3 regions of the Kitasatospora sp. NPDC092948 genome follow, and region 1 is predicted to be linked to each of the others. Evidence: riboswitches for the same ligand, from Rfam matches in the RefSeq annotation. Region 1 holds a riboswitch; each other region holds the start of a gene.

What was found. Region 1 has a riboswitch for thiamine pyrophosphate ahead of thiO (glycine oxidase ThiO). Riboswitches for the same ligand answer to the same signal wherever they lie in the genome.
Region 2: it holds a riboswitch for thiamine pyrophosphate, as region 1 does, so the genes downstream of both, thiC (phosphomethylpyrimidine synthase ThiC) here and thiO (glycine oxidase ThiO) in region 1, are expected to answer to the same signal.
Region 3: it holds a riboswitch for thiamine pyrophosphate, as region 1 does, so the genes downstream of both, ACIQF6_RS08205 (purine-cytosine permease family protein) here and thiO (glycine oxidase ThiO) in region 1, are expected to answer to the same signal.

Annotation. Positions count from the first base shown of each region.
Region 1 covers NZ_JBIVPU010000004.1:545,233-555,339, forward strand. Annotated here, with positions in the region: gene ACIQF6_RS16100 (class II 3-deoxy-7-phosphoheptulonate synthase) at 269-1,600, shown strand; gene ACIQF6_RS16105 (bacterioferritin-associated ferredoxin) at 1,730-1,963, shown strand; gene bfr (bacterioferritin) at 2,001-2,480, opposite strand; gene ACIQF6_RS16115 (sulfite oxidase-like oxidoreductase) at 2,768-3,397, shown strand; gene pknB (Stk1 family PASTA domain-containing Ser/Thr kinase) at 3,402-5,141, opposite strand; gene ACIQF6_RS16125 (thiazole synthase) at 5,220-6,011, opposite strand; gene thiS (sulfur carrier protein ThiS) at 6,017-6,226, opposite strand; gene thiO (glycine oxidase ThiO) at 6,223-7,368, opposite strand; TPP riboswitch at 7,363-7,475, opposite strand; gene ACIQF6_RS16140 (NAD(P)/FAD-dependent oxidoreductase) at 7,533-8,738, shown strand; gene ACIQF6_RS16145 (Rv2175c family DNA-binding protein) at 8,759-9,124, shown strand; gene thiE (thiamine phosphate synthase) at 9,121-9,768, shown strand; gene ACIQF6_RS16155 (VanZ family protein) at 9,913-10,107, shown strand, end outside.
Region 2 covers NZ_JBIVPU010000002.1:973,786-983,892, forward strand. Annotated here, with positions in the region: gene ACIQF6_RS09300 (class I adenylate-forming enzyme family protein) at 1-93, opposite strand, end outside; gene ACIQF6_RS09305 (glycosyltransferase family A protein) at 117-857, opposite strand; gene ACIQF6_RS09310 (3-oxoacyl-ACP synthase III family protein) at 854-1,861, opposite strand; gene ACIQF6_RS09315 (flotillin family protein) at 2,008-3,492, opposite strand; gene ACIQF6_RS09320 (hypothetical protein) at 3,679-3,879, opposite strand; gene ACIQF6_RS09325 (hypothetical protein) at 3,965-4,816, opposite strand; TPP riboswitch at 4,995-5,128, shown strand; gene thiC (phosphomethylpyrimidine synthase ThiC) at 5,124-6,905, shown strand; gene ACIQF6_RS09335 (hypothetical protein) at 6,994-7,500, shown strand; gene ACIQF6_RS09340 (hypothetical protein) at 7,636-8,130, shown strand; gene ACIQF6_RS09345 (DUF6585 family protein) at 8,275-9,039, shown strand; gene ACIQF6_RS09350 (hypothetical protein) at 9,173-9,604, shown strand; gene ACIQF6_RS09355 (GNAT family N-acetyltransferase) at 9,798-10,107, shown strand, end outside.
Region 3 covers NZ_JBIVPU010000002.1:734,675-744,781, forward strand. Annotated here, with positions in the region: gene ACIQF6_RS08200 (trypsin-like peptidase domain-containing protein) at 1-1,294, opposite strand, end outside; TPP riboswitch at 1,537-1,684, shown strand; gene ACIQF6_RS08205 (purine-cytosine permease family protein) at 1,676-3,034, shown strand; gene ACIQF6_RS08210 (glycerophosphodiester phosphodiesterase) at 3,166-3,978, shown strand; gene ACIQF6_RS08215 (ATP-binding protein) at 4,229-4,756, shown strand; gene ACIQF6_RS08220 (DUF5926 family protein) at 4,822-5,799, shown strand; gene ACIQF6_RS08225 (bifunctional DNA primase/polymerase) at 5,989-6,645, opposite strand; gene ACIQF6_RS08230 (PP2C family protein-serine/threonine phosphatase) at 6,999-8,369, shown strand; gene ACIQF6_RS08235 (aminopeptidase P family protein) at 8,497-9,987, shown strand.

The DNA of each region.
Region 1 (10,107 bases):
CTGCGGGCTCTGCCGCCGCCCTCCGGAACGGTCGTGACGCTGGACACATACGTCGACGGCCGCCCCGAAGGGCGGCCGTCGTTCGTCTCTAGGGACGCGCGAATCGTGGGCCGCCCAACGGGCTGGCCCACCACCAGGAGGAGGTGTAGGTCGCGGTCATGCAGCAGACGATAGCCCACCGCCGGCCTGTCCGGGGGATGTCCACGACCTGTCTCACTTGGCGGGCGGCGTCCACAACCTGGTTGTACGACCCCGTAGCCTTGGCGTTGTGACCGTGACTAACCACTCCTGGCAGTCCCTGCCCGCGGCGCAGCAGCCTGAATGGCCGGACCAAGAGGCTCTGCGCAATACCCTTGCGGAGCTCGCCTCCTATCCGCCGCTCGTCTTCGCCGGCGAGTGCGACCAGCTGCGCGCCCGGCTCGGCGCCGTCGCGCGTGGTGAGGCGTTCCTGCTCCAGGGCGGTGACTGCGCCGAGGCCTTCGACGGCGTGTCGGCCGACCACATCCGCAACAAGCTGAAGACCCTGCTCCAGATGGCGGCGGTGCTCACCTACGCCGCCTCCGTGCCGGTGGTGAAGGTCGGCCGGATCGCCGGCCAGTACTCCAAGCCGCGCTCGAAGAACACCGAGACCCGCGACGGCGTGACGCTGCCGGTGTACCGCGGCGACTCGGTGAACGGCTTCGAGTTCACCCCCGAGTCCCGGATCCCGGACCCGGAGCGCCTGAAGCGGATGTACAACGCCTCCGCGTCGACGCTCAACCTGGTGCGCGCCTTCACCACCGGCGGTTACGCCGACCTGCGCCAGGTGCACGCCTGGAACCAGGACTTCGTGCGCAACTCCCCGGCCGGCCAGCGCTACGAGCAGCTGGCCCGCGAGATCGACCAGGCGCTGGCCTTCATGAACGCCTGCGGGGTGGCCCCGGAGGAGTTCAAGACGGTCGAGTTCTTCTCCTCGCACGAGGCGCTGATCCTGGACTACGAGACGGCGCTGACCCGCACCGACTCGCGCACCGGCGAGCTGTACGACGTCTCCGGCCACATGGTGTGGATCGGCGAGCGCACCCGCCAACTCGACCACGCGCACATCGAGTTCGCCTCGAAGATCCGCAACCCGATCGGCGTGAAGCTCGGCCCGACCACCACGGTCGACGAGGCGCTCACCCTGATCGACCGGCTGGACCCGGACCGCGAGCCCGGCCGGCTCACCTTCATCACCCGGATGGGCGCGGGCAAGATCCGCGACCACCTGCCCACCCTGGTGGAGAAGGTCACCGCGTCCGGCGCCCAGGTGGTGTGGATCAGCGACCCGATGCACGGCAACACCTACGAGGCGTCCAGCGGCCACAAGACCCGCAAGTTCGACGACGTGCTCGACGAGGTCAAGGGCTTCTTCGAGGTCCACCGCGCGCTGGGCACCCACCCGGGCGGCATCCACGTGGAGCTGACCGGCGACGACGTCACCGAGTGCGTCGGCGGCGGCGACGAGGTGCTGGTCGACGACCTGCACCAGCGCTACGAGACCGCCTGCGACCCGCGGCTCAACCGCAGCCAGTCGCTGGACCTGGCGTTCCTGGTGGCCGAGATGTACCGCGGCCAGTAGGCCCGGCCCGGCGGTGTGACGAAGGCCCCTCCGTTTTCGGTGATCCGAAGGCGGAGGGGCCTTCTTCGTACCCGAAGCGCCAGGTAAGGTAAGGCTCAGTAAACGAAGCCGAGCTGGAAGGGGCCGCACATGTACGTGTGCATGTGCCACGCGGTCACCGAGGCCCGGGTCAAGCAGGAGATCGACGAAGGCGCCACCACCCCGCGCCAGATAGCCCGCGGCTGCAAGGCCGGCACGGACTGCGGCTCCTGCGTGCGGCGCATCCAGGCGCTGCTCGGCGAGAGCGGCGCCCGCCCCTGCCCCACCGCCCGGCTGGCCCAGCGGCTCGGCCTGGCCGAGCCGGCCGCCCCGCAGGCCGCCTAGCTCCCGGGCCGCCCGGCCCCTCGGCCCCCGGGGCGGCTCAGGTGTCCGGCTGCTCGATCACCTGCGCGAGGTAGAGCGCCTCGCCGAGCTTGTCGATCAGCTCCAACTGGGTGTCCAGGTAGTCGATGTGGTGTTCCTCGTCGGCCAGGATGTCCTCGAAGATGTTCGCCGAGGTGACGTCGTTCTTGGCGCGCATCACCACGATCCCGCGCTTGAGGCGGTCGATCGCCTCCACCTCGACCTGCCGGTCGGCCTGGAACATCTCCGTGACGGTCTGCCCGATCCGGACGTGAAACAGCCGCTGGTAGTTCGGCAGGCCCTCCAGGAACAGGATCCGGTCGGTCAGCGTCTCGGCGTGCTTCATCTCGTCGAAGGACTCGTGCCGGGTGTATTTGGCGAGCTTGGTCCAGCCGTTGTTCTCCTGCATTTTCGCGTGCAGGAAGTACTGGTTGATCGCGGTGAGCTCGGCGGTCAACTGCTCGTTGAGGAACTCGATGACCTCGGGATCGCCCTGCATGGCCTGCCCTTCCTGACTCGACATTCCGGGCGCTGCCCGGATGCCCGCATCGTGGCAGCCGGTCCGGGTCACTTCCAGTAAGTTCACGCTTACCGAACGGTCGGAGATCGCCGCTCCTTCCCGCCGGACAATTCGTTGACCTGCGAAGATGCTGCGCAGATTGGGCCGTTCGCGGGTATCTGGCCCGAACGGCCGGGCGCATTTCCGTCGTGTTGCCCCCCTCCGGTGGAAAGTGTTCCCCAAGGGGTGGGCGCGGTACGGCAAAGGCCGTCTGTCACCATGGAGCCATGGGTCAGAACCAATCGGAACCGTCGCCGCCGGCTGACCCGAGGCTCCCGCCGGGCCAGCGCCGACAACGCGGCTGGCCGGTTCTGCACTACGGGCCGGTGCCCCGGTTCAAGCCGCACAGCTGGGACTTCCAGGTGTTCGGGGCGACCGCCGACGCGGAGAAGACCAGGTGGGACTTCGCCGCCTTCCACGCCCTGCCCAAGGTGACCGTCCGCGGCGATTTCCACTGCGTCACCAAGTTCTCCATGCTCGACAACGAGTGGCACGGCGTCGCCGCCCGGACGGTGCTCGACCTGGCTCCGCCCGACCCGTCCGTCACCCACGTCATGGTGTGGGCCGAGTACGGCTACAGCGCCAACCTGAGCCTGGTCGACTTCGCCGACCCGTCGACGGTCTTCGCCACCCACCACGACGGGCAGCCGCTCACCGTCGAACACGGCTTCCCGGTCCGCCTGGTGGTGCCGCGCCTGTACGCCTGGAAGGGCCCCAAGTGGGTGCGCGCCGTCGAGTACATGCGGGCCGACCGGCGCGGGTTCTGGGAGGAACGCGGCTACCACAACCGGGCCGACCCCTGGCAGGAGCAGCGCTACTCCTACCAGGAGCAGGACGGCGACGGGCCGCTGCGCTGAAGCGCTAGAACAGGCTGATGGTGACGGTCACCGTCGACCCCTGCGGGCGGGGCGTTCCCGCCGCCGGGGACTGGTCGGTGGCCTTGCCGAACGGCAGCAGGCCGGCGATCTGCGGGGTGAACCCGGCGTCCTGGAGGGCCTTCACCGCGTCGTCCTTGGACATGCCGGAGACGTCCGGCACCGGGTGCATGCCCTTGGAGACCGTCAGCGCCACCGGCGAGTTCGGGGCCAGCGCCGTCCCGGCCGCCGGGTCGGTGGAGATCACCGCGCCCTTCGGCACCGAGTCGCTGAACTGCTCGGCGGTGGTGCCCGGGGTCAGCCGGGCGTCGGTCAGCGCCTTGGACGCCTCCGCCAGCGGACGGCTCGTCAACTCAGGCACCGGCACCCGCTCCGGGCCGCGGGAGACCACCACCTTCACCGCGTCGCTCTTGCGGACCTTGGCGCCCACGCCGGGGTCGGTGGAGATCACCTGCCCGGCCTGCACCGACTCGCTGAACTGCTCGCTGAACGCGCCGTGCAGGCCCTGCTTGTCCAGGACCGTGACGGCCTGCTGCCGGCTCTGCCCGAGCACGCTCGGCACCGTCGCGTACACCGCGCTGGACAGCGTGTACGTCACGCCGCCGACCAGCAGCACCACCACCAGCGCCACCGCCGACCAGATCAGCGGGGCGCGGCTGCGGCTGCGGCGGCGCGAGGTGCGGCGCAGGCGGCGCGGCGGGGCGTCGTCGTTCACCGGGCGGACCGGCGGCAGCAGGTCCGGCGGGACGTCCAGCACGCTGGTGCGCTCCAGGCCCGGCGGGGCGCTGATCACCGCGGTCGCCTCGCCCGGGCCGAACTGCGGGGTGGGCCGGCCGGACGCCGGCGGCTCCGCGTCCAACTGCGCGGCCGGCAGCGTGCGGCGCACCCGCTGCACCGCGGCCAGCAGCTCCACCGCGTCCCACGGCCGGGCCTGCGGGTCGCGGGCGGTGGCGGCGGCGACCAGGGCGTCCAGCTCCCGGCCGACCGCGGGGGCGGTGCGGGACGGCGCCGGGACGTCCTCGTGCAGGTGGCGGTACATCACCTGGGCGGCGTTCTCGCCGGTGTGCGGCTTGGCGCCGGTCAGCATCTCGTACAGCAGGATGCCCGCCGCGTAGACGTCCACCCGCTGGTCGGTGGGCGCGTCCTGGCTGATCTGCTCCGGCGCCAGGTACGAGACGGTGCCGAGCAGCTGGCCCGCCTCGGTGGTGGCGGTGGCGTTCGAGTCGGCGGCGCCCATCACCCGGACCAGGCCGAAGTCCGCGACCTTCACCAGGCCGTTGTCGGTGATCAGCACGTTCTCCGGCTTCACGTCCCGGTGCACCAGCCCGGCCCGGTGCGCCGCGCCGAGCGCCGCCAGCACCGGCTCCAGCACGTCCAGCGCGGCCCGCACCGAGAGCGCGCCGCGGTCGCGCAGCAGGTCGCGCAGGGTGCGGCCGGGGACGTACTCCATCGCCATGAACACCGCGCGCGGATCCGCGCCCTGGTCCAGCACGTTGACCACATTGGGGTGCGCCAGCCGGGCCACCGCCTTCGCCTCGCGGATGAACCGCGCGGTGAAGTCGGCGTCGCCCGCAAGCGTCGGGTGCATCACCTTCAGTGCGACGGTGCGGTCCAGCCGGGTGTCGGTGCCGCGGTAGACGGTCGACATGCCGCCGACGGCGATCCGCTGCTCGACCCGGTAGCGCCCGTCGAGCAGCGCACCGAGCAGGGGGTCGTTCAGGGTCATGTCCACCCGAGGAGTCTAGAGGGCCCGGTCCGAACCGGTCGGCACCCGGCAGCGGTCGCACACCTGCCGGGCGCGCCGTCAGAACGCCGGGCGCTCCCGGGTGTCGGCGAGGCCCGCGGTGGGGGAGGACGCCTCGGCGTAGTAGCGGCGCGGGATGCGGCCGGCCCGGTGGGCGAGGCGGCCGGCCTCGACGGCGCGGCGCATCGCGTCGGCCATCAGCACCGGGTCCTGGGCGCGGGTGACGGCGGACGCCAGCATCACGGCGGAGCAGCCGAGTTCCATCGCGAGGGCGACGTCGCTGGCGGTGCCGGCGCCCGCGTCGAGCACCACCGGGACGTTCGCGGACTCCACGATCAGCTGGAAGTTGTGCGGGTTGCGGATGCCCAGGCCGGAGCCGATCGGCGAGCCGAGCGGCATGATCGCCGCGCAGCCGACGTCCTCCAGCTTGCGGGCCAGCACCGGGTCGTCGTTCGTGTACGGCAGCACGGTGAAGCCGTCGTCGACCAAGGTCTCGGCGGCGTCCAGGAGTTCGATCGGGTCGGGCAGCAGGGTGCGCTCGTCGGCGATCACCTCCAGCTTCACCCAGTCGGTGCCGAGCGCCTCGCGGGCCAGCCGGGCGGTCAGCACGGCCTCGCCGGCGGTGTAGCAGCCGGCCGTGTTCGGCAGGATCCGGATGCCGTTGCGGGCCAGCACCTCCAGCACCGAGCCCTGGGTGGCGGTGTTGACCCGGCGCATCGCCACCGTGGTCAGTTCGGTGCCGGAGACCCGCAGCGCCTGCTCCAGCACGTCCAGGCTGGGCGCGCCGCCGGTGCCCATGATCAGGCGGGAGGCGAAGGTGGTGTCGCCGATGGTCAGCAGGTCGTCGGCCATGGCTGTCAGCCTCCCTGCACGGCGGTGAGGATCTCCACCCGGTCGCCCGCCCGCAGCGCCGTGGCCGGCCACGAACTGCGCGGCACCACGGCCTCGTTGACGGCGGCGGCGACGCCGGTGTTGGCGGCGGACACCTCCGCGACCACCGCGTCCAGGGTGGTGGCCTCGGGCAGCGTGCGGGGTTCGCCGTTGACGGTCAGGGCGACGGTGTTCATGCGGGCACCTCGGTGCGGAAGCGGTCGGGGGTGAAGTCGGCGGCCAGCCGGGGGAGTTCGCCGGTGGCCAGGTAGTCGGCGAGCAGGTCGGCGGTGACCGGGGTGAGCAGCACGCCGTTGCGGTGGTGCCCGGTGGCGGCGGCCAGGCCGGGCAGCGCGGTCGGGCCGAGCAGCGGCGCATTGTCGGGAGAGCCCGGCCGCAGCCCGGCGCCCGTCTCCACCAGCGGCAACTCGGTGATGCCGGGGACGAGTTCGTGGGCGTCCCGGAGCAGCTCGTACACGCCGCCCGCGGTGACGGTGGTGTCGTGGCCCATCTCCTCGGTGGTCGCGCCGACCACCAGCTCGCCGTCGGCGCGCGGCACCAGGTACAGGTGCTGCCCGCGCACCACGGCCCGCACGTTGCGGGACAGGAACGGCGCGTACAGCTGCGGTATCCGCAGCCGCAGCACCTGGCCCTTCACCGGGCGGATCGCCGGCAGCACCCCGTCCGGCAGGCCCGGCAGCAGGTGGCTGCGCGATCCGGCCGCCAGCACCGTCCGGCCGGCCGTCAGCTGCTCGCCCGTCAACAGCCGCACGCCGACGGCCCGTTCGCCGTCGGTGAGCAGCTCGGCGGCCTGGGTGCGGTGGAAGGCCACGCCCAGCAGCTTGCAGGCCGCCACCAGCGCCGCGGCCAGTCGGCGGCCGTCCACCTGGTGGTCCTCGGCGACGTGCAGGCCGCCGCGCACCCCGGGGGCGAGCATCGGCTCCAGCCGGCGGCACTCCCGGCCGGTCAGCCACTGCGACTCCAGGCCCAACCGGCCGTGGAAGGCGTGCAGTTCGCGCAGCTCCTCGCGGTCGTCGGAGTCCAGCGCGACGGCCAGGGTGCCGGTGCGGCGGTAGCCGGTGTCCAGCCCCGTCAGCTCGGTCAGCTCGGCGGCGAACGCGCCGTAGCGGTCGTTCGACGCCATCCCCAGGCGCAGCAACGGCTCCTCGCCGTACTGGAGTTCGGTGACCGGGGCGAGCATCCCCGCCGCGACCTGCGCCGCGCCGCCGCCCGGCGACGGGTCCACCACCGCGACGCTCAGCCCGCGCTGCGCGGTACGCCAGGCGACGCCGAGGCCGATGATGCCTCCGCCGATCACCAGCACGTCGGAATGTGCCACAGCGCTACTTCTCCCTTCGCCGGAATGACCCGGATCAGGTTCGGACGGTCGCGGGCCGCCACAGCCCGCCTCTCAGCCCGGTGCGCCGGGCTCCCGTGAAAGGTCGTCCCTCCCACCTTAACGCCGCGCCCACCCGCTCCCACAGGGGCGTACGGGCGGCTAGGGTGGACGCCGTGGCTGAGCTGAGGGCAACGGACCGGGTCGTCGTGGTCGGGGCGGGCATGGCGGGCGCACAGGCCGCGCTGAACCTGCGGCAGGGCGGCTGGCAGGGCACGATCACCCTGGTCGGCGAGGAACTCCACCTCCCGTACGACCGGCCGCCGCTCTCCAAGGACGTGCTGCTCGGCAAGACCGACGCCACCGCCTTCGAGATCGACTGGACCGACCTCGGCGTCGAACTGCTCACCGGCCGCCGCGCCACCGGCCTGAACGCCGGCGTGCTGCACACCGACCGCGGCGAACTCCCCTACAGCGCCCTGGTGATCGCCACCGGCGCCGACCCCCGCACGCTGCCCGGCCTGCCCGGCGCCCGCACCCTGCGCACCGTCGACGACGCGCACGCGCTGCGCGCCGCGCTCACCCCCGGCAAGCGGGTCGTGCTGGTCGGCGCCGGCTGGATCGGCGCCGAGACCGCCACCGTCGCCCGCGCCCTCGGCTGCCACGTCACCGTCGTCGAGGCCGCAGCCACCCCGCTGGCCGGCGCGCTGCCCGCCGAACTCGGCACGCTGATGGCCCAGTGGTACGCCGCCGCCGGCGTCGAACTGCACTGCGGCGTCGGCGTCGCCGGGGCCGCCGACGGCGGGGTGCTGCTCGCCGACGGCACCCACCTGCCCGCCGACGAGGTGGTGGTCGGCATCGGTGCCCGCCCCGCCACCGGCTGGCTCGCCGACAGCCCGCTGGCCCTCGAACCCGACGGCACGATCCCGGTGGACGACCGGCTGCGCACCGCGCTGCCCGGCGTCTGGGCGGCCGGCGACTGCGTCTCCTACCCGTCCGCCCGGTTCGGCGCCCGGCTGGCCGTCCAGCACTGGGACCACGCCCTGCACTCCGGCGGCACGGTCGCCGCCTCCGTGCTCGGCGCCCTGGACGCGCCCTACGACCCCGTCCCGTACTTCTGGTCCGAGCAGTTCGACCGCATGGTGCAGTACGCGGGCCGGCACGCCGGGGCCGACCACCTGCTGTGGCGCGGCTCCCCGTCCGGGCGCGACTGGTCGGTGCTGTGGCTGCGCGACGGCGCGCCGGTGGCGCTGCTGGCCGTGGACCGGCCGCGCGACCTGGCGCAGGGCCGCCGCCTGATCGAACGCGGCACGGTGCTCGATCCGGAGCTCGCCGCCGACCCGGCCGTCCAGCTGAAGGCGGCGACCGCGTAGCGCGTGGGTAGGCTGGGGGCGTGAGCACTATTGATCCCAAGATTGACGCCCTGGTTCCCGCGTGGCTGTACCTGCCCGACATCTCCGAGCGGTGGGGCGTGGTGATCACCGAGGTCCGCGACATGGTGCGCAGCCGCAAGCTGCTGGCCGTCCGCCGCGGCGCGAACAACTCCCTCCAGGTGCCCGCCGACTTCATCGAGGACGACGGCCCGGTCAAGCACCTGGTCGGCACCCTCACGGTGCTCCGCGACTGCGGCTTCTCCGACCAGGAGATCCTGGAGTGGATGTTCACCGAGGACCCGTCGCTGCCCGGCAGCCCGATCCAGGCCCTGCGCGAGAACCGTGGCACCGAGGTCAAGCGTCGCGCCCAGGCCATGGCGCTGTGACGGACCCGGTGACGGCCCGTCGGCAGCTCGCCGACGCGAAGCTCTACCTCTGCACCGACGCCCGCCGCGAGCAGGGCGACCTGGCGGACTTCCTGGACGCCGTGCTGGCCGGCGGCGTCGACATCGTCCAGCTCCGGGACAAGAACCTGGAGGCCCGCCAGGAACTGGAGTTCCTGGAGGTCTTCGCGGACGCGGCCAAGCGCCACGGCAAGCTGCTGGCCGTCAACGACCGCGCCGACGTCGCGTACGGCGCCCGCCCGGACGTGCTGCACCTCGGGCAGGACGACCTGCCGGTGGCGGTGGCCCGGGCCATCCTCGGCGAGGACGTGCTGATCGGGCGCTCCTGCCACACCGGGGCCGAGGTGGACGCGGCGATCGCCGAACCCGGCGTGGACTACTTCTGCACCGGCCCGGTCTGGCCCACCCCCACCAAGCCCGGCCGGCCCGCCCCCGGCCTCGACCTGGTCCGCCACGCGGCTGCCGCCGGCCCCACCCGGCCCTGGTTCGCGATCGGCGGCATCGACCGGAACAACCTCGACCAGGTGCTGTCCGCCGGCGCCACCCGCGTCGTGGTCGTCCGCGCCCTCACCGCCGCCGAGGACCCGGGCGCAGCAGCGGCACAGCTGGCCGCGCGCCTGCGCTAGGCCCGAACGGGCCGCCTGTGGCGGGCTTCGGGCGGTCGCGGGCAGTCGGCCGTGCGCCCGGGCTTGGCCCGGGCGGGCCGTTGCCGCGGGTTTCGGCCGGGAACCGCGGAGGGCCTCGGTGGTCTCAGTGGAGTCGTGAATCCCATGTCCCGTGTTCGCCGGACGGCGCTGCTCGTTCCGGCCGTGCTTCTCGCCGCAGCTGTCGCGTTCGTCGCGCAGCGGCCGCTGCACCACCGCGCCGGGTGGCAGCCCTGGGTCGGAACGGTCAACGCGGCGGTGTTCTGGTCGCTGGTCGCGTTGCCGCTGTCCGCCGGGCTGGTGCGGGTGCTGGCCCGGCGT
Region 2 (10,107 bases), on a different contig from region 1:
GGCGAGGACGCGCGGGGCGCCGCCGCGGGTGGTGCCGAGCAGGGCCGGGCGGGAGCCGGCGTCGCGCAGGGTGCGATCGAGCTGGTCGAGCACGGGAGCTCCTCGGGGCTGTGGTGTCAGCGGACGTCGACCGGGCGGTGGCCCGCGCCGCGGTTCAGGTACCAGCGGGCGGTGCCGCGCAGGCCGTAGGCGCGGATCCGGCGGGTGGAGTTCTGCACCACCATGTCGGGGCGGTGCACGATCGCGGTGCTGATCCGGCGGACCCGGTTGATGAAGGCGCGGTCGGTGGGGGAGGGGCGTCGGGGCATGCCGCCGGAGGCGAGGTAGAGGTCGGCGGTGATGGCCATGTTGTTGCCGGCGTGCATCCGGTACGGCGTCAGGTAGCCGTGCCGGCGGCGGTGCGCGGGGCGGATCCGGCCGAAGAGCGCGCCGAGCGCGACCAGGACGCGGAAGGCGGCGCGGCCCGCCGGGCCGTGTTCGTCGTGGCGGGCGGTGACCTTGCCGCAGACCAGGCCGCCGCCGGCGAGCATCCCGGCGCGGGCGGCGGCCGTCCAGCCCGGTTCGGGCAGGCAGTCGGCGTCGGTGCGGGCCAGCAGGGCGGCGCCGTGGTCGATGGCGTGCCGGAATCCGGTGTCCACGGCGCAGCCCACGCCCTTCTCCGGTTCGACCAGCAGCCGCACCGGGAACGGGGCCTGCTCGGCGAACGCCAGCACCTGCGCGCCGGTGCGGTCGGTGGAGCCGTTGTCGACCACCAGGAGGGTGAAGTCCCGGTCGTGCTGCGCGGCCAGGGCGCGCAGGGTGTCGCCGATCCTGGCTTCCTCCTGGTGGGCGGGGACGACCACCCAGAGCGCCGTCACGACTTCTCCCAGACCATCGTCATCAGGCTGACCCCGCCGCCGAGGCCGACCATCAGGACCTTCTCGCCCGGGTCCAACTCGTCGACCGTTCGGTCGAGTTGGATGCCGATGGTGGCGGAGGCCAGGTTGCCGAGCTCGGGCACGGTGACCACCAGCTTGTCGGCGGGCACCCCGGTCAGCTCGACGAACCGCTCCAGGTAGGGCAGCGTGACCTGGTGCACCAGCACCCGGGCGTAGGCGTCCCAGCCGAAGCCGGTGCGGGTCGCCACCCGGGTCAGGATGTCCGCGCCGATCTGCTCGAACACTCCGCGCAACTCCTTGCCGCCGCCGCGGAAGTAGCTCCACTCGTCGCCGCGCGGGTGCCGGGAGCCGCCGCCCGGGATGCCGCCGACCTCCCAGTGCTCGGACGCCGTCTGGGTCTCGATGTCGAGGATGCCGCCGCGCTCCACCTGCTCCACCACCACGGCCGCCCCGCCGTCGCCGAAGGTGTAGCCGGCGAAGCCGTCCCGGAACTCGGCCAGGCCGGACGGGTCGCGGCGCATCGCCCGGCTCGGCGTCTCCCCCGTCACCACCAGCGCCCGGCGGGCGCGCCCGGCCAGGATCATCGCGCGGGCGGCGTCGATGCCGTTCAGGAAGCTGTTGCAGGCGTTGGAGACGTCCAACGCGTGGGCGCGGGAGCCGAGTTCGGCCTGCACCAGGTGGGCGGTGGCGGGCTCGCAGACGTCCCGGGACGCGGACGCGAACAGCAGCAGGTCGACGTCCTCGGGCCCGATCCCGCGGGCGGCGAGCGCCCGGCGGGCCGCGCCGAGTGCCAGCGTGGACGGGTGCTCGTCGTCCTGGGCGAAGCGCCGGGTGCGGATGCCGGTCGCCTTCTCGAACATGCCGTCGGGCAGCGGGAGTCGGGCGCCGGCGGCCACCTCGTCCTGCAGCCGGCGGGAGGTGACGATCTGTCGGGGCAAATAGGAGCCGGTCGCGGTGATCCCGATGCGAGGCAGGAGCTTCATGGCTCGATGCTGGCGCGGTCCCGGCGCGGGGGCGTGAGTACGGGTACTCACCCGGGGCCGGGGTGTGCGGAGGGCGGACATGGGTCCGCCCGGGGAGGGGGATTCCCTCGCCCGGGCGGAGCGAACTGCGTGGAGCGGAGCGCGAACTACTCGGCGTCGGCCTGGATCGGGATGACCTGCGCCGGGGTGGCGGCGGCCTTGACGGGCTCCGCGTTCTCGGCGGCCGGGGACATCGCGGTCAGCAGCTGGCGGGCCAGGCCGAGGCCGGTGCCGCCCATGGTGAGCGCCTTGGCGAACATCTCGGACATGCCCTCGGCGCCGTTCAGCAGCACCATGTGCTCGACGTTGCCGAACGCGTCCGCGCCGGCCCGGACGATGGCCGGCCAGTTCTCGGCGAGCTGCTGGGCGACCACCGCCTCCTGGTTCTCGGCCAGCGCCGCGGCGCGGGCCTTGATGCCCTCGGCCTCGGCCAGGCCCTGCGCCCGGGTGGCCTCCGCCTCGGCGAGACCCTTCGCCTTGGCGGCCTCGGCCTCCGCGAGACCCTTGGCGGCCTCGGCGGCGGCCTGCGCCTCACCGGTGGCCCGGGTGGCCTCGGCCGCGGCCAGACCGCGGGCCCTGGTGGCCTCGGCCTCCGCGGCGGCGGCGACCTTGACCCGGTTCGCCTCGGCGGCGGTCTTCAGCTCGGTCTCCCGGGACAGCGCCTCGGCGGCGGAGATCCGGGCGTCGCGGTCGGCCTCGGCCTTGGTGCGGGTCTCGTACGCGCGGGCGTCGGCGGGCTTGCGGACGTCCGCCTGGAGCTGCTGCTCCTTGCGGTGCGCCTCCAGCTCGGCGACCTTGGTCTCCTGGACCACGACCTCCTGCCGGGCGGCGGCCTGCGCGAGCGGGCCGGCCTGCAGCGCCCGGGCCGCGGCGGTGTCCATCTCGGCCTGGTAACCGGCTTGCTGGATACCGGAGTTGCGGGTGGCCTCGGCCTTGCGGGCGAACGCCTCCTGCTCGGCCTCGGTGGCCCGGCGGTCCGCCTCGGCGGCGGCGATGCGGGCGTCGCGCTGGACGGCCGCGGCGTGCGGCGCGGCCAGGTTGGTGATGTAGCCGGTCGGGTCCAGGATCTCCTGGATCTGCAGCGAGTCGATGATCAGACCGAGCTTCTCCATCTCGATGCCCGAGGCGGAGCGGGTCTCACCGGTGAGCCGCTCGCGGTCGCGGATCATGTCCTCGACCGTCAGCCCGCCGACGATGGACCGCAGGTGGCCGGCGAACACGTTGTGCACCCGCTGGCCCATCATCTTCTGCTGGTCCAGGAAACGGCGGGCGGCGTTGGCGATGGACGCCGGGTCGTCGCCCACCTTGAAGATCACAACCCCCTTGACGTGCACGGGAATTCCCTGCGACGTCACACACTCCACGTCCAGCGCGGCCTCGTTCAGGTCCAGCGACAGCCGGCGGACCGCCTGGACACCGGGCACCACGAAGGTCCCCCGCCCGGTCACCACGCGGAAGCCGAGGCCCTCGCCGTGCTTGGAACCCGAGATCACCAGCGCCTCGTTCGGCTCGGCGACCCGCCACATCAGCTTGAACAGAACGATCAGAAAGACGACGCCTCCGACGGCGCTTCCTGCGATGCCGATCAGCATCGGCAATCTCCCCCTTCAGAGCACACCGGTCCCGTGCTGCGCTTGGGTTGTGCAGATCTGGCGCGGAAATCCGGTGGCAGCCGCATTCTCCGCCGTTCCGGATCACGAGGGAAGGGTTCGGCCGGGGGGAACTCGCACTGTCTCGAAACGGTCGCTCGGGGTGAGCGGAACCGCTCCGACAGGCGATCAGAGCGGTTCGACGTACACCGTGCGCGGTGGCTGATATTCGACCACGACCACCATCGCGCCCGGTTCCAACGCCTCGCCCGGGGTGGCCCGGTACGCCAGGAACGCCTCGGTGCCCAGCCGCTCCGGGATGTGCACCATCACCTCGCCGACCAGGCCCGCGCCGATCCGCCCCGTTACCCGCCCCATCAGTCCGATCACATGAGGATTCTCCACCTCGGGGGCGGTGGTGTGAACAGCGACGGCCCGCCCGGGAGCGCTCTCCCGGACGGGCCGTGACGGTCGATCAGCGGTGGCTGCCGCCCCGCCGGCGCAGCACGACCAGGATGCCGACGCCGACCACCAGGGCCGCGCCGCCGCCCAGCGCCAGCGGCAGGGCGCTGGTGCCGCCGCCGGTCTCGGCCAACTCCGGCTTCGGGGCGGCCTGCGCGGTGGTCCGGCTGGGCGTCGGGGTCGGGGTCGGGGTGGGCGTCGGGCTCGGGGACGGCGGCGTGATCACCGAGACGTGCCCGGCGCCTTCACCGCGGTACACGGTGCAGGTGCCGGCCGGGTTCTCCGGGCTCGCGCTCACCCAGGGGCTCGGCGTGCCCTCGATCCAGGTCTGCGAGTCGTTGTCGACGAAGCCGGAGTCCCCGGACCACCCGAACCGGTAGTCGCCCGGGCCCGCGCCGCTGCCGCCGCCCGGCGCGGCGATCCGCAGGCCGAGCTTGGCGGTGCTGTTCTTCGGGAGCGCGAACGTCGGAACGTCGAACTGCAGGGAGTGGCCGTCGGCCGCGGGAGTCCAGGCGCTGCGGTCGACGGGCTTCCAGGCGTTGCTGCCCGGCAGTTCGTACTGGACGTCGAACGGGCTGACGGCGTCGCCCGCGTCCGACTTCACGGTGAACCGGACGGCGTACCGCGGCACGTCCAGCTTGTCGGGGTTGGTGAACGAGATGGCGCTCTCCAGCGCCGGAGCACCCAGGACGATGGGCTGGGCGCCCTGGTCGTAACCGGGCCAGGAGGCGGTCACCTTGGTGACGTACTCGCCGGCGTCGCACGGCTTGACCGAGGCGGTGGCGGTGGTGGCGCCCAGCGCGAGCGGCGCCAGGAAGGAGGCGGTGAGGAAGGCCGAGGCGGCCAGCAGGCGAGACGTGCGCACGGTGTGGTGTTCCCCTTAAAACTGTTCCAGCGACGGCGAATTGGGGCGCTGATCGAGATCGCACAGTTGTCCTCCGCAGCAGCGTACTGAAACCGGACGCCGGCCGTGGCCGGTTTCGGTGGCCTGGACCGGCGCCGCCCGGTGCCCTACGGTGAGGAGCGGACGCAGGCGGTGACGCCTGCGCGGAAACGGGAGCTCGGAGCACCGGGCTGAGAGGGCGCTGACGGTACGCGGGCCCGCGTACCACCTGCTGCGCCGACCGCAGGAACCTGACCGGGTAATGCCGGCGTAGGGAGTTGAAGGTCCGATGACCGCGTTTTCTGAGCACACGTCTGCCCGCCGGCCGTCCGCCGCGGGCTACCCCACCCCGGCCTGGCGCAAGGCCTACCGCCAGGGCAGCCGCCCCGACCTGCGGGTTCCCTACCGCGAGGTCGAACTGACCGACGGCCGCACCGTCCCGCTGTACGACACCTCCGGCCCGTACACCGACCCCGACCTGCCCACCGACGTCCGGCGCGGCCTGCCCGCGCTGCGCGACGCCTGGATCCGGCAGCGCGGCGACGTCGAGGAGTACCAGGGCCGCGAGGTCCGGCCCGAGGACGACGGGATCAAGCACACCGCGCCGCGCGGCGGCGACCTGCGCAACCTGGACGCCGTCTTCCCCGGCCGCCCGCGCCGCCCGCTGCGCGCCCGGGACGGCGTCGCCGTCACCCAACTCGGCTACGCCAAGCGCGGGTTGATCACTCCCGAGATGGAGTTCGTGGCGCTCAGGGAGGGCCTGGAGCCGGAGTTCGTGCGCGAGCAGGTGGCGCGCGGACGGGCCGTCATCCCGGTCAACGTCAACCACCCCGAGAGCGAACCGGCCGTCATCGGCACCGACTTCCTGGTGAAGATCAACGCCAACATCGGCAACTCCGCGGTCACCTCCTCCATCGAGGAGGAGGTGGAGAAGATGACCTGGGCCACCCGCTGGGGCGCCGACACCGTCATGGACCTCTCCACCGGCCGCAACATCCACACCACCCGCGAGTGGATCCTGCGCAACTCCCCCGTCCCGATCGGCACCGTCCCGCTCTACCAGGCCCTGGAGAAGGTCGACGGCCGCGCCGAGGAACTGAGTTGGGAGGTCTACCGGGACACCGTCCTCGAGCAGTGCGAGCAGGGCGTCGACTACATGACGGTGCACGCCGGCGTGCTGCTGCGGTACGTGCCGCTCACCGCCCGCCGCAAGACCGGCATCGTCTCGCGCGGCGGCTCGATCATGGCCGCCTGGTGCCTGGCGCACCATCAGGAGAACTTCCTCTACACCCACTTCGAGGAACTCTGCGACCTGCTGCGCGCCTACGACGTCACCTTCTCGCTCGGCGACGGCCTGCGGCCCGGCTCCATCGCCGACGCCAACGACGAGGCGCAGTTCGCCGAACTCACCACCCTGGGCGAGCTCGGACGGATCGCCCGGGCCAAGGACGTCCAGGTGATGATCGAGGGCCCCGGGCACGTCCCGATGCACAAGATCCGCGAGAACATGGAGCTCCAGCAGGAGATCTGCGACGAGGCCCCGTTCTACACGCTCGGCCCGCTCACCACCGACGTCGCCCCCGGCTACGACCACATCACCTCCGGCATCGGCGCCGCGATGATCGCCTGGTGGGGCACCGCGATGCTCTGCTACGTCACCCCCAAGGAACACCTGGGCCTGCCCGACCGCGACGACGTCAAGACCGGCGTCATCACCTACAAGATCGCCGCCCATGCCGCCGACCTCGCCAAGGGCCACCCCGGCGCCCAGGCCTGGGACGACGCACTCTCCGACGCCCGCTTCGAGTTCCGCTGGGAGGACCAGTTCAACCTGGCCCTGGACCCGGAGACGGCCCGCGCCTTCCACGACGAGACCCTTCCCGCCGAACCCGCCAAGACCGCGCACTTCTGCTCCATGTGCGGCCCGAAGTTCTGCTCGATGAAGATCAGCCGGCAGATCCGCGACGAACACGGCGCCGACTTGAACGCCACCGCGGAGGCCGGCATGGCCGAGAAGTCCGCCGAGTTCGCGGCCCGCGGCAACAAGGTCTACCTCCCGCTGGCCGACTGACCGCCCCGCTCGTACCGGCTGCGCCGCTCCGGAGGTCGGACCCCCGGAGCGGCGCCCCGGCCGCTGCCCGCTCCGCCACCATGGGCGGATGACGCACACCGACGCCGAGCTGATCGCCCTGCTCCATCGCCTCGACGACCCGGATTCGGCGGAGTACCCGCCCGGCTACGACAACTCCGCGACCCGGGCGCGCTTCGATCGCCTGGTGAGCAGGTTGGACAGCGACTTCGCCACGCGGTGCCGGGCGGACAGGAACGTGCAGGACGCCGGTCTGCACGCGAGGGCGGACGTGCCGGCGGCGGCCACCAGGCTCGGGGTGAAGATCGTCGTCTCGGTGAGCAACTTCGGATCCATGGCGGTGGTCGCGGCCGAGAACCCCGGTGAGTTCCTCGACACCGCCGAGGCGGTCGACGAAGGCGCGCTGCACGTGGACGACCTGGCCACCGTGGAACGAGCCCTGACGGAGCTGGGCTACGTGGTGCTCCCGGAGCGGTTGCTGACGCGTCCGTACGACGGGGTGAGAGAGCGACTGGCCTCGTACTACGGGGAAGGTCGCCCCTGCGACTGGTGGATCCGCTACTTCGACTACCTGTAGCGGGCCGGTGCGCCGGCCCCGTGCCGACCTGCGCCGAGCGGCGGGCGGCCGGCGGCTCGGCTCCCGCGGTGCCGCCGATGTCGGTGATGCCTGGTCCACTGTCGGCTGACCGACGACCGTGCCGGGAGGAAACCCATGGGCGTGCTGACCGACTACTTCCGCGCAGCCGATGCGGCCGCGGTCGTGCGGGCGCTGGAGCGGGCGGACGAACGCCCGCTCGTCGGCGGCAGGAACCCCCATTTCGACGGAGTCGAGGCCAAGCGCCTGGATCCGGACCTCGTCCTGGGGGAGCTGATCGCCGCCATCCGTCAAGTTCCCTGGGAGCCGGGCCTCGTGGACGAGCGGCCGGTGTGGCCGACCACCCCGGAGCCCGGACCGGACGGCCCACCGGACGAGGACGACCCCTGGGCCACGGGGCCCTGGGTGGTCGAGCTGGACGCCACGGTCCGGGACACGCTGGCAGGGGTGCGCGACGTGGATGTGCCGACGATCGTCGCCAGCTGGGTACAGGCGGAGGAGCTCCGCCCCGCAGGCGTGGAGGACATGCAGCCGCCGGCCGAGGAGCTGATCCGACTCGCCAGGCGCGCCCGCGAAGCCGGCGAGCAGCTCTACTGCTGGATCTGCCTGTAGGCGCCGGAGAAGCAGACAGGCGCGCCTCGGGCCACCCCGCAGAGCCGATGTGCCGGCTCCGGGCGGGGCGTCACCCCGCGGGCTAGTACGATCCCGTGCGCCGCCGGGTCGACCTGCGGTTTCTCCGTGCTGAAAGAGACTTCCGTGCAGGACACACAGGCACCCCCGGTGCAGGAACAGCCTTCCGAGGAGGTCGCGGCGCTCGCGGCCGGTCAGGAACTCGGGGCGCTGCGGGCGTCGTTCGGGCCGAAGCGGATGAGCGGTGGGGCACTGGCCGGGCTGATCGGCATGTGTCTGCTGGGCCTGGCGCTGTTCGTCCTTCCCGGCCTGTTCTTCGTCTGGCTGCTGGTGCGGTCGCCGAACCTGAACCGCAAGCAGGCGGCGAAGCGGCTCCACTGCTTCGAGCACGGGCTGGTGGTGAGCGGCCGCGACGGCCGGCCGGTGGCGTTCCGCTGGGACACCGCGGCGGTGCTGCAGCGGATCACCCGCCGGTACGTGAACGGGGTCCACACCGGGACCACCTACCTGTACACGCTGTACACGCCGGACGGCTCCGCGATCGAGCTGACCGGGTTCTACGCCGACCCCGAGGTCTGGGGCGCGGCTGTCCAGCACGAGATCACCCGGGCCCAACTGCCGCGGACGCTCGACCTGTTGAGGAACGGCGGGACGGCCCGGTTCGGCGACATCACGGTCAACGCGGCCGGGATGGCGAATGCGAAGCGGGGCTCGCTGGCGTGGAGCGAGGTGCAGCGGGTCGAGGTCAAGAACGGTGTGGTGTTCGTCGGGAAGGCCGGAAAGCTGCTGGCCTGGTCCAACACCCCGGTGCACAGGATCCCGAACTTCTTCCTGTTCCTCGCGGTGGTCGAGGAACTGCGCGGGGCTGCCGTCGGGGTCCGCTGCAATTGAGGGTTGGTCAAGTCTTTACATTTCGCTTGGATGACGGCCGATCCGGTATGGAGGGAATTGCCGGAATGGCACCACATCGGATCTGGATAAGGTTCGCGAGCATGTTCGACCTGAGCGACCCCAAAGGGAATCCATGAGCACCCCGCAGTCCCCCGAGAACCCGCATGCGGCCGCCCCCGAGGCCGGCGCCCCGGCACCGTTCGATTACGGCCAGGCACCGGCCGGCGCCGTGCCCACGGCGAAGCGGAGCAAGGGCAAGAAGGTGCTCTCCGCCCTCGGCGTCGTGCTGATCTTCGTCGTCATCGCCGTGGTCAAGTTCGGCCTCCGTGACGCGATGACCGACAAGCCCGTGCACGCCAAGGTCGGCCAGTGCGTCGCCGTGACCGGCAGCGACACCGACCCCAAGGTCGACACCGTCGGCTGCGACGACAGCAAGGCCACCCACACGGTCGAGAAGGTCATCGACAAGACCTTCGACACCAACGCCTGCGGCGGCGAGTTCGACGCGCTCGCCCAGCAGCTGGGCAGCGACAAGTTCGTCCTCTGCCTGACCCCGAAGCAGTAACCACCGGAACCACCCGAATCCTCCGGTTCGCACCGCCACCGCGGTGCGAACCGGAGGCTTTCCGCTCTCACCGCCCGGCGGCCGGACCGGGCGGGTCGGGCCGGGTGCGCAGCGGCGGGTAATCCCGTGGACGGCGCGGTCCGGCGGGTGCTGCCATAGCGGCAGGTGGTCGTCCGGCGAGCGTGGAGGCGTCATGTCCGAGGTCCGATTTGCTCTGACCGTGCGGGAGTTGACTTCGGCGGACCTGCCGGCGTGCGAATGGGCCGGGGACGCCCTGCATGTGCGCCAGTTGGCGGACCAGGTGGCGCGGGCGGCGGCCGGCGAGGTCGACTACCTGGCGGTGTGCACGCCGGTCGGGTTTCCGGTGGCGCTCGGCGGCGTCGACTGGACGGTGAGCCCGGGCGCGGGGACGCTCTGGCAGCTCGGCGTGCACCCGGCCCTCCGCTCGTGCGGCATCGGAACGTTCCTGATCCGGTCCGCGGAGCAGCGGATCGCCGACCGCG
Region 3 (10,107 bases), on a different contig from region 1:
AGCCGTCCAGCAGCGGGCCGCCGGAGTTGCCGGGGTTGATCGAGGCGTCGGTCTGCAGGGCGTTCATGTACGAGTTCTGCGCGCCGGTCTCGTCGCCGGAGGCCACCGGGCGGTCCTTGGCGGAGATGATGCCGGTGGTGACGGTGCCTTCGAGGCCGTAGGGCGCGCCGATGGCGATGGTGGCGTCGCCGATGGCGACCTTGTCGGAGTCGCCGAGCGGCAGCGGGACGAGCTTGTCCTTGGGCGGGTTGTCGAGGCGGATCACCGCGACGTCGTAGCCCTGGGCGCGGCCGACCACGGATGCGGTGTAGGAGGAGCCGTCGGAGAACTTGACGCTGAGCTTGCCGCCGTTGGCGGCGGGCGCGACCACGTGGTTGTTGGTCAGGATGTGGCCCTCGGTGTCGAAGACGAACCCGGTGCCGGTGCCGGACTCGCTGGAGCCGGAGGCCTTGATGGTGACGGTGGACGGCAGCGCCTTGGCGGCGATCCCGGCGACGGACTCGGGGGCCCGGTCCAGGGTCTGGTGGGTGTTGCCGACGGTGACGGTGGTGCTGCTGTGGCTGGCGCCGCTGCCGCCGCTGCCGTTCTTGTCGGAGACGGACGCGCCGATCGCGCCGCCGACCAGGCCGGCCACCAGGGCGACCGCCGCGACCAGCGCGACCAGCGCGCCGCGCTTGCCCTTGCCGGAGCCGCCCGGGGCGGGCTGCGGGGTGGCCCACGGCGAGCCCGGCTCACCCGGCCCGCCGAAGCCGCCGGCACCGCCGGACGGGTGACCCCAGCCGCCCACCGGGTGGCCGGCCCCGAACGGGTGCTGCGGCTCGCCGGGAACGCCGGGCGCCCCCGGGGTGCCGGGCGCACCGGGCGCACCGGGCGCACCCGGCGCGTCCTGGGCGGTCGGCGGCACGGCCGGGGCGACCGCGAGCGGCGGCACGGCCGGGGCGACGGCGGTCGGCGCGTCGGCGACGGGCCGCGCGTAGGGGCTGGTCGGCTCGCCGACGCTGCCGTACGGGTTGTGGAACGGCGGCGGCGCATCCGTCGAAGGGGCGGGCGGCGCGGCCGGTGCCTCGGGCACCTTCCCGAGCTGGATCGTCCCGTCCGCGACCGGCGCGTCGGTCACCTTCCCGAGCTGCATGGTCCGGTCGGCGGCCGGCGCGTCCGGCAGCACCGGCGGCGGCGCGTCGAGGTAGGCGGGAGCGGGCGCGGGCGTCCCGGAGCCGGCGGAGGCCGCCTCGGTGCCGGCGGCCTCGGGGGCCTTCTCCGGCGGGGTGGTACCACTCGCGTGCTCGGTGCTCACGGACGACCTCCATCGCTGACAGAACCTTGGGCTGCGGTCCGTCGCGCGGGCGGCGCGGCCACAACCTCGGGGCACAGTTTTTCCTATGCCGGATTCGGACACCGTAAGCGGGCCCCTGAAGAAATCATGAGAAGCCTTAGGCCTCACTGACATGCACATCATGGGTCCTGCGGTGCGGACGCCGATCCCCCCGGCCTTGGCGTTCCTCAGCCCGGAGGCTAGCCTGTCGCTCCTGTAAACCGAAGAACGTCGCGGGAGCTTGGGCCAGCCAGGCTGAGAGTGCGCCGGTTCGACCGTAGGGCATGGCGGTGACGCCACCCGGTCGAGGGGGCGCTGACCGCCGAACCTGTCCGGGTAATGCCGGCGTAGGGAGTATCGGCCATGACGGCTGTTCCGTCTGCCCCAATTTCCGATCTTGAGACGGCCGCGCGGGCCGAGGCCCCGCTGACCCTCGACACGGCGCCGCCGCGCACCCTGGACTTCCGGGCGCTGTTCGCGCTGTGGGCCAACCTCGGGGTGAGCCTGATCGGCTTCACCAGCGCCGCGACGGTGCTCGGTCGGCAGGGCCACGAGCTGGGGTTCACCGCGGCGGTGACGGCGATCGTGGCGGGTACCGCGATCGGCACCGCGATGCTGGCGGTGGCCGCGCTGGTGGGCGCGCGCACGGGAGCCCCGGCGATGGCGGTGCTGCGGGGCCTGTTCGGCACCCGGCTGTCGTACGTGCCGACGGTGCTGAACATCCTGCAGTGCGTCGGCTGGGGCGTGTACGAGCTGACGGTGATCGCCTGGGGCGCCCAGACGGTGGCCGGCACCGAGGGCTGGCGCTGGCTGTTCGTGTTGCTGGCGGGCGCGCTGACGACGGTGCTGACGATCTGGCCGCTGGGCGCGATCGCGGTGCTGCGCAAGTACGTGGCCGTCGCGGTCGGTGTGGCGATGGTGTACTTCACGGTGCAGTTCGCCCGGCAGGGCTTCCCGGACCCGGGCGCGGGCAACTGGGACGGCTTCCTGTCGGCGACGGACGCGGTGATCGCGGTGTCGATCTCGTTCGTGCCGCTGGCCGCCGACTACACCCGGCACGCGCGCACCTCGGCGGGCGCGTTCTGGGGGACGTTCTCCGGCTACACGGTGGCCCAGGTGTGGTGCTACGTGCTGGGCGTGGTGGCGCTGCTGCAGTCCGGCGGCGACCCGGACCGGATCCTCGGCTCGTTCACCGGCGTGGCCGCGGGCTGGGCGTTCCTGCTGGTGCTGGTGCTGCGCGAGGCGGACCAGTCGTTCGCGAACGTGTACTCCACGGCGATGTCGATCCACAACCTGTGGCCGAAGGTGGACCGGCGGCTGCTGACCGGCGGCATCGGCGTGCTGGTGACGGTACTGGCGCTGCGGATCAAGGAGTTCACCGAGTCGTACTACTCCTTCCTCGGCCTGATCGGGTCGGTGTTCGTGCCGCTGTTCGCGGTGCTGGCGGTGGACTACTTCCTCGGCGCGGGCCGGCGCGGCTGGAACCTGACGCAGGACGCCCCGGCGCGCTGGGTGATGCTGCTGCCGTGGGTGCTGGGCTTCGCGGTGTACCAGTTCCTGGCGCCGACGGCGGTGGCCGGCTGGTGGACCGACCTGTGGACGAAGGCGCAGGAGGCGGTGCACTTCACCCCGCAGGCGTGGAGTTCGGCCTCGCTGTTCTCGTTCCTGGTGGCGGCCGCGGCGACCGGCGCGGTGGCGGCCGTGGAGCGCCGCAGGGGCTGACGCCGGGTCAAGGTCCGGGGCCCGCCGTCGAACCCGTGCCGCTCGGGGTTCGACGGCGGGCCCCGGCTGTTCACCTCGGTGTCGCCGTCCCGGAAGCTGCCCGTGGCCCGGCGCCGCGTAGGCTGATTGACGTGAACACCCAGCACAGCGCTTCGGCCCCGCTCCCCGCTCCGATCGACCGCTCGGCGGTCAAGGTGATCGCCCACCGAGGGTCGTCCGCGGCTCTCCCGGAGCACACCGAGGAGGCGTACCGCCGGGCGCTGGAGGAGGGCGCGGACGGGCTGGAGTGCGACGTCCGGGTCACCGCCGACGGGCAGTTGGTGTGTCTGCACGACCGTACGGTGAGCCGCACCTCCGACGGGCAGGGCGTGGTGTCGACGATGACGCTGGCGCAGCTGTCCGAGCTGGACTTCGGGTCGTGGAAGCACCCGGAGCAGCCGCAGCGCAGTTCGGTGCTGACCCTGGAGCGGCTGCTGGAGCTGGTCGCGGACAGCGGGCGCCGGGTGGAGCTGGCGATCGAGACCAAGCACCCGGTGCGGTACGCGGGCCGGGTGGAGTCCGAACTGCTGCGGATGCTGGGCCGGTTCGGTCTGCTGCCGGCCACGCCGGAGGAGTCCGCGGTGCGGGTGATGAGCTTCTCCGAGCTTGCTCTGCACCGGGTCCGCAAGGCCGCCCCGGCGGTGCCCCGGGTGTACCTGTGGGAGCGCGCGGTGCCGCTGCTGGGCCGCACCCGGGCGCTGCCGGGCGGGGCGTCGATCGCCGGCCCGGGCATCTCGCTGGTGCGCCGCGACCCGGAGCTGATCCGGGCGCTGCGCCGGGCCGGCCACCGGGTGCACGTGTGGACGGTGGACCGCCCCGAGGACGTCGAACTCTGCCTGGAACTGGGCGTGGAGGCGCTGATCACCAACCGTCCGGCGGACGTGCTGGCCCAGTTGGGCCGCTGAGCGCGGCCGTGCGGGCGGATGGCACGCGGGCCCCATTGGCGTGACATAAATACCGAACGGGGTATTTCCCGTTGGCCATTCGGACAAGCCCCCGGACGGGACAGAACGTGAGACGCTCCTCACCTTTTGCCCATCTGCCGTCCGGATCCCGTTAATGCCGCGATCGGATCGTCGAACGCCCGTTTCCGATGCATTAACGGCGGGCATCCATCCCTCGGCAGAAGCTGAAGGAGGTCCGGGGGTGGCGTTGATGGTGGCGCGAGCTGTGCCAGTTCAGGCCGGGTCGACCACATCGGCCATGGCCGTTCCGCACGGTCCGGCCAGTGTCTCGACCGCGCGGCGGAGGCTGCGCAGCGATCTCGGAGATCGCTCGATACCGGACACGGTGATTGACGACGCGGTGTTGATCCTCTCCGAACTGCTCAGCAATTCCTGTCGTCATGCCAGGCCGCTGCCGGCCGAAGATCCGGATCCCTCCGACAGACCCGACGGCCGTCGCCCGCACGTCGACGACGATGCGGAGATCGGTACGGTGCTGGTGAGTTGGCGGATGCGCGGGGACGGTCTGCTGACCTTGGAGGTGACGGACGGCGGGGCCACCACCCGGCCGGTGCCGGCCAGTCCTTCGCTGTCGGCGCACGGCGGCCGGGGGCTGAGCATCGTCGGGAAGCTGGCGAAGGACTGGGGCGTGCGGCACGCACCCGGTCAGGTGACGGTGTGGGCGGAGCTGCCGGCGTTCGAGCAGGTGGCGGGCGGCGAGGAGCGGCGCAGCGCCTGAACGTGGCGGCGCGGGCGAAGTAGGCTGCGCGGTGCAAAGTCCGACGTCCCCGGGAGAGCCGCACCATGGCCAAGAAGGCCGCGAAGAAGCAGCCCAGCCAGTCCACCGTCGTCGAGGGCGAGATCCCGGTCGTCGGAGCGCGCGAGGCGTGCCCGTGCGGTTCGGGCCGCCGGTACAAGGCCTGCCACGGCCGTCAGGCGGCGCACGCGGTGCAGGAGTTGGTGCACCGGCCGTTCGAGGGCCTGCCGGGCGAGGCGGACTGGGTGGCGCTGCGCGAGCTGGTGCCGGCCGCCACGGTGCCGCTGAAGCTGGCCGCCGGGGTGGTCGAGGGCGCCGTCGGCGAGGTGCCGTCGGTGACGCTGGCGACGGTGCTGCCGCTGGCCTGGCCGGCGCTGCGCCGCTCGGACGGCTCGATCCTGCTGGGCCTGCAGACCCAGTCGTCCTCGGGCGACCTGAGCCGTGACCTGGCGGACGCGCTGGAGCTGGCGCTGGCCACCGAGCCGGGTACCCCGGTGCCGGCCCGCCGGACCGACCCGGGCGCCCGTCGCCTGCAGGAACTGCTGGACACCACGGCCGAGTTCGTGCCGGACGTGCACACCGGCTTCGAGTTCTGGCTGGAGGACGCCGAGTCGGCCACCGGCGAGGTGGCGGCCTCGCTGGAGCGGGCGAACGCGTCGGCGATCCCGACCGAGAAGCTGGCCGGGGTGGACTCCGCGTACTGGTGCGGCACGCCGGACAAGAACCACCTGCGCTGGGTGATGACGGTGCCGGAGGAGCAGCTGCTGGACGCGCTGGCCCGGCTGACCGCGGCCGGCGAGAGCTCGCTGGGCGAGGACACCAAGCTGGTCGGCTCGTTCCGGGCGCACGGCCTGACCGTGCCGGTGTGGGACCTGCCGGTGGAGATGACCGCCGCCGAGGTGGAGAAGCCGGCCGTGGAGTTCGCCGCGCGGCTCGCCGAGGTGCTGGCCGCGCCCGCGCCGCTGACCGCCGAGGAGCGCCGCGCCCGCGCCAACCTGGTGAACCGTCAGATCACCCTCAACTAGTCGAAGGTGACCGGCGTCACATTCGCGTCCGACCGCCGAAAATCCCAAGGGCCTTTCGGCGTGGACAAATTGGCGCGGAGCCGGATCTTTGTTACTGTTTGAACAGTCCGACCGCTGGTGCATCCCCCGTCGCCAGCGGTCGGGCCTTTTCTGTCTCCGGGCCTGTGGCGCACGGAGACTGACGATCAGTCAGCAGTACGGCAGCGTGACGGCACTGGCGGTGATCAGCCCGCCCAGCAGCGTGCCGACCTCGGGCAGCCAGGGCCGGCCGGGGCCCGGACGACGCACCCAGTGCACCGCACCGGCGCCGGTCCGCGACGGCGGCAGCACCAGGTAGCCGCCCGCCCCGTGGTAGCGCAACACGCCCGGCACCCAAGGCCGTTCGGAGAGCAGCGCGCCGAGCTCCGGCAGCGTGTAGGGCGCGGTCAGCAGCACGAACCGGCCCGGCGTTTCGAGCACCGGACCGTACGGGACGCCGATCTCGTCCAAGTGCCGCAGCAGCCACGGCCCGGCCGGGCGGGGCAGGCTCACCGCGCACAGCGCCCGGCCGGTCGCCGCCAGCACCGGCGCGCCGGGCGCCCGCCGCTCCCACCAGTGCCGGACCATCCGCGGATCGGTGGTGGCCGCCTCCAGCGGCGGGTCGCACGGATGCGCGCCGGGCGTCGGGCAGAGCCGGTCCGGGCACGAGCAGGCCGGCCCGCGCAGCGCCCGCGCCCCGGGCACCACCGGCCAGCCGCAGCCGACGGCGGCCTGCAGGGCGGCGGCCAGCGCCAGCGTCCGGCCCCGGCGGCCCGGCCACCACTGGGCGACCCGCTCGGTCAGCTGCTCTCGGCGGTGTCGGCGCATGGCGGCTCGTTCCTCTCCGCGTCGGTCGGCCTGGGCCGGGGGTGCGGGCGGTGCGTGTGCACGTCGGCCGGGCCCACGCTGCGCCGCTGGAACGAGAATCCCCCATACGTCCGGATGGACGCGGGTCGGCCGACACCGGTTCCACCGTACGAGTGAGTGCCCGGCGCCCCGGGTGGCACCTGCGAGGCCTCGCCGTACGATCCCTGGCACGTTCTGCCCGCCGCTCTCCTGGACATGCCCCGATCGGCCTGTGTACAAGTGGGGGAATCGTGCCGAGTAGTGAGTAAAGACATCGTTTTCGGTCGGTCTCGGGGGTCCTGCGTGACACGTTCCGGATTGTGGGGAGTTGCGACATGACCGACGTCCAGCCGCTGGCGGCCGAGGTCCTGAGGTCCGGGCCGGCGCTGCTGCCGGAACTCGGCGAGGTGCCGTCGGCGGATCTGCAGGACCGTTTGGCCGGATGGCTGTCCGATTTCACCAGCCTCCAGGAGCACCTGGAGCTGCTGGCCAGGGCCGACGGACTGGCCGGCGCCCTGGACGCGCTGCTGGACTCCGGCGCGGCGCTGCTCGGCGCCCGCCGCGGCCTGGTGGTCACCCTGCGGCCCGGACCGGCCCGCACCCTGGCCAGGCCGGTCGGCCTCGGCCTGGACCCGGCGACGCTCGGCTCGCTGGAGACCGTCCCGGCCGAGCACGGCCCGTTCGCCGACCTGCTCAGCCTGCCCGGCGCCACCGGCCGGCTGCTGATCTCCGACCTGGCCACCGACCCGTCGGTGGGCCCCCGGTTCCGCGAGATCGCCGCCCAACTCGGCCTCGGCGCCTGCTACGCACTGCCGCTGGCCACCGACCGCGAGGGCCCGCTCGGCGCCGCGGCCTGGTTCTACGACGAGCCGGGCCGCCCCGACGAGCGCCGCGAGCACCTGGCGCGCCGCTACTGCGAGTTCGCCGCCCCGCTGCTGGCCCGCCAGCTGGAGGCCGACCGGGCGGTGCGCGCCACCGCCGCGCTGCGCCGCTCGCTGCTGCCCGACCACCTGCCCGCCCGGCCCGGCCTGCGGATCGCCGCCCGCTGCGTGCCCGCCGCGCTGGAGCACGCCGCGGGCAGCGACTGGTACGACGCGATCGGGCTGCCGGACGACACCCTGGCGCTGACCGTGGGCAGCGTGCTCGGCGGCGGCCCCGGCGCCGGTCCGGGCGCGGGCGCCTGCGCCGCCGCCGCGATGGGCCGGGTGCGGGCGGCGCTGCGCGCGTACGCGGTGCTGGAGGGCGAGGACCCGGTCTCCGTGCTCGGCGACCTGGAGCTGCTGCTGAAGACCACCGAGCCGACCCTCTCGGCGACCGCCGTGTACGCCAACGTCGACCCGGTCGAGCGCCGGATCGCGCTGGCCGGGGCGGCGAACTGCCCGCCGGTGCTGCTCACCCGGTACGGGGCGAACTTCGTGGAGACCTCGCTGTCCGCGCCGCTGGGCATGCTCAGCTGCTGGGAGGCGCCCGGGGTGGAGCTCACCGCGGAGCGCGGCGACGTGCTGGTGCTGTACACCGAGGGCCTGGCCCGCCGGTTCGGGGCCGGCCTGCACTCCGGGCAGAGCGCGCTGCGCCGGGTCGCCGCGGACGCCCCGCGGGACGTCCGGCTGGATCCGGAGCGGCTCTGCGACCACCTGCTGGCCGAGGCCGGCGGCGAGGGCCCGGGCAAGGACGACCTGGTGCTGCTGGCGGCGCGCTTCGAGTGACCCGGTCCGCTCCCCGAACGGTCTTTCTTCACTCGAACGGCCCTACGTACCATGGGGGCGACGTCCGCCCTCGCGCCCCGCGACCCGGGGAGTGCGGGGCGGTACCACGCGCAAGGAGGCGACGTACGTGACCGAGGACCGCAGCCCGGCGGTGTCCGAGAACCCCGAGGGGTCCGCCGACGGCGAGGAGGACGAGCCGATCAAGAGCCGCAAGAACGGCCTGTACGGCGACATCTCCGACGAACTCGCCGAGTCCATGCGCTCCGGCTGGGCCGACACCGAGCTGCACGGCCTGCAGCCGGTCGCCCAGGCGCCCTACGCGGCCGAGCGCCGCGCCAAGCTGTCCGCCGCCTTCCCCGGCGAGCGGCTGGTCGTCCCGGCGGGCAACCTGCGCACCCGCGCCAACGACACCGAGTACGCGTTCCGCGCCGCCAGCGAGTACGTGCACCTGACCGGCAACCAGACCGAGGACGCGGTGCTGGTCGGCGAGCCGGTCGAGGGCGGCCACGAGTTCGTGCTCTACCTGCTGCCGCGCTCCGACCGGGAGAACGGCGAGTTCTGGCTCAGCGGCCAGGGCGAGCTGTGGGTCGGCCGCCGCAACTCCCACGCCGAGGCCGAGCAGCTGTACGGCCTGCCGGTGCGGGACGTCCGCAAGGCCGCCGAGGAGCTGGCCGCCGCCACCGTCCCGACCCGCCTGGTGCGCGGCTACGACGCCGGCCTGGAGGCCGCCCTCGCCGAGCAGCTCGACGCGGAGAAGGACGACGAGCTGACGGTGTTCCTGTCCGGGCTGCGCCTGGTCAAGGACGAGTGGGAGATCGGCGAGCTGCGTGCCGCCTGCAACTCGACCGTCAACGGCTTCACCGACGTGGTGCGCGAGCTCGGCCTGGCCGTCGCCACCTCCGAGCGCTGGATCGAGGGCACCTTCTGGCGCCGCGCCCGGGTCGAGGGCAACGACGTCGGCTACGGCACCATCGCCGCGGCCGGCCCGCACGCCACCACCCTGCACTGGGTGCGCAACGACGGCGACGTCCGCCCCGGCGAGCTGCTGCTGCTGGACGCCGGCGTGGAGACCACCACCCTCTACACCGCCGACGTCACCCGCACGCTGCCGATCAACGGCAGCTTCACCCCGCTGCAGCGCAAGATCTACGACGCGGTGTACGACGCCCAGGAGGCGGGCATCGCCGCGGTCAAGCCCGGCGGGAAGTTCCGCGACTTCCACGACGCCGCGCAGCGGGTGCTCGCCGAGCGCCTGCTGGAGTGGGGCCTGATCGACGCCTCGGTGTACGACGTGGAGAAGGTCCTGGAGCTCGGCCTGCAGCGCCGCTGGACCCTGCACGGCACCGGCCACATGCTCGGCCTGGACGTCCACGACTGCGCGCACGCCCGCCGCGAGAACTACGTGGACGCGGTGCTGGAGCCCGGTGTGGTGCTGACCGTGGAGCCCGGCCTGTACTTCCAGGCCGACGACCTGACTGTCCCCGAGGAGTACCGCGGCATCGGCGTCCGGATCGAGGACGACATCCTGGTCACCGCCGACGGCAACGAGAACCTCTCGGCGGGTCTGCCGCGGCAGGCCGACGAGGTGGAGGCCTGGATGGCCTCGCTGAACGGCTGACCCGGCGCTCGCCCCGAAGCCCCCGTCCGGTCCGCCGGCGGGGGCTTCGGCGCGCTCAGTGCCGTCGACCCCACCCGGAACGGGCGGCGACGATCACGACAATCTTCTCGAAACGGGCAC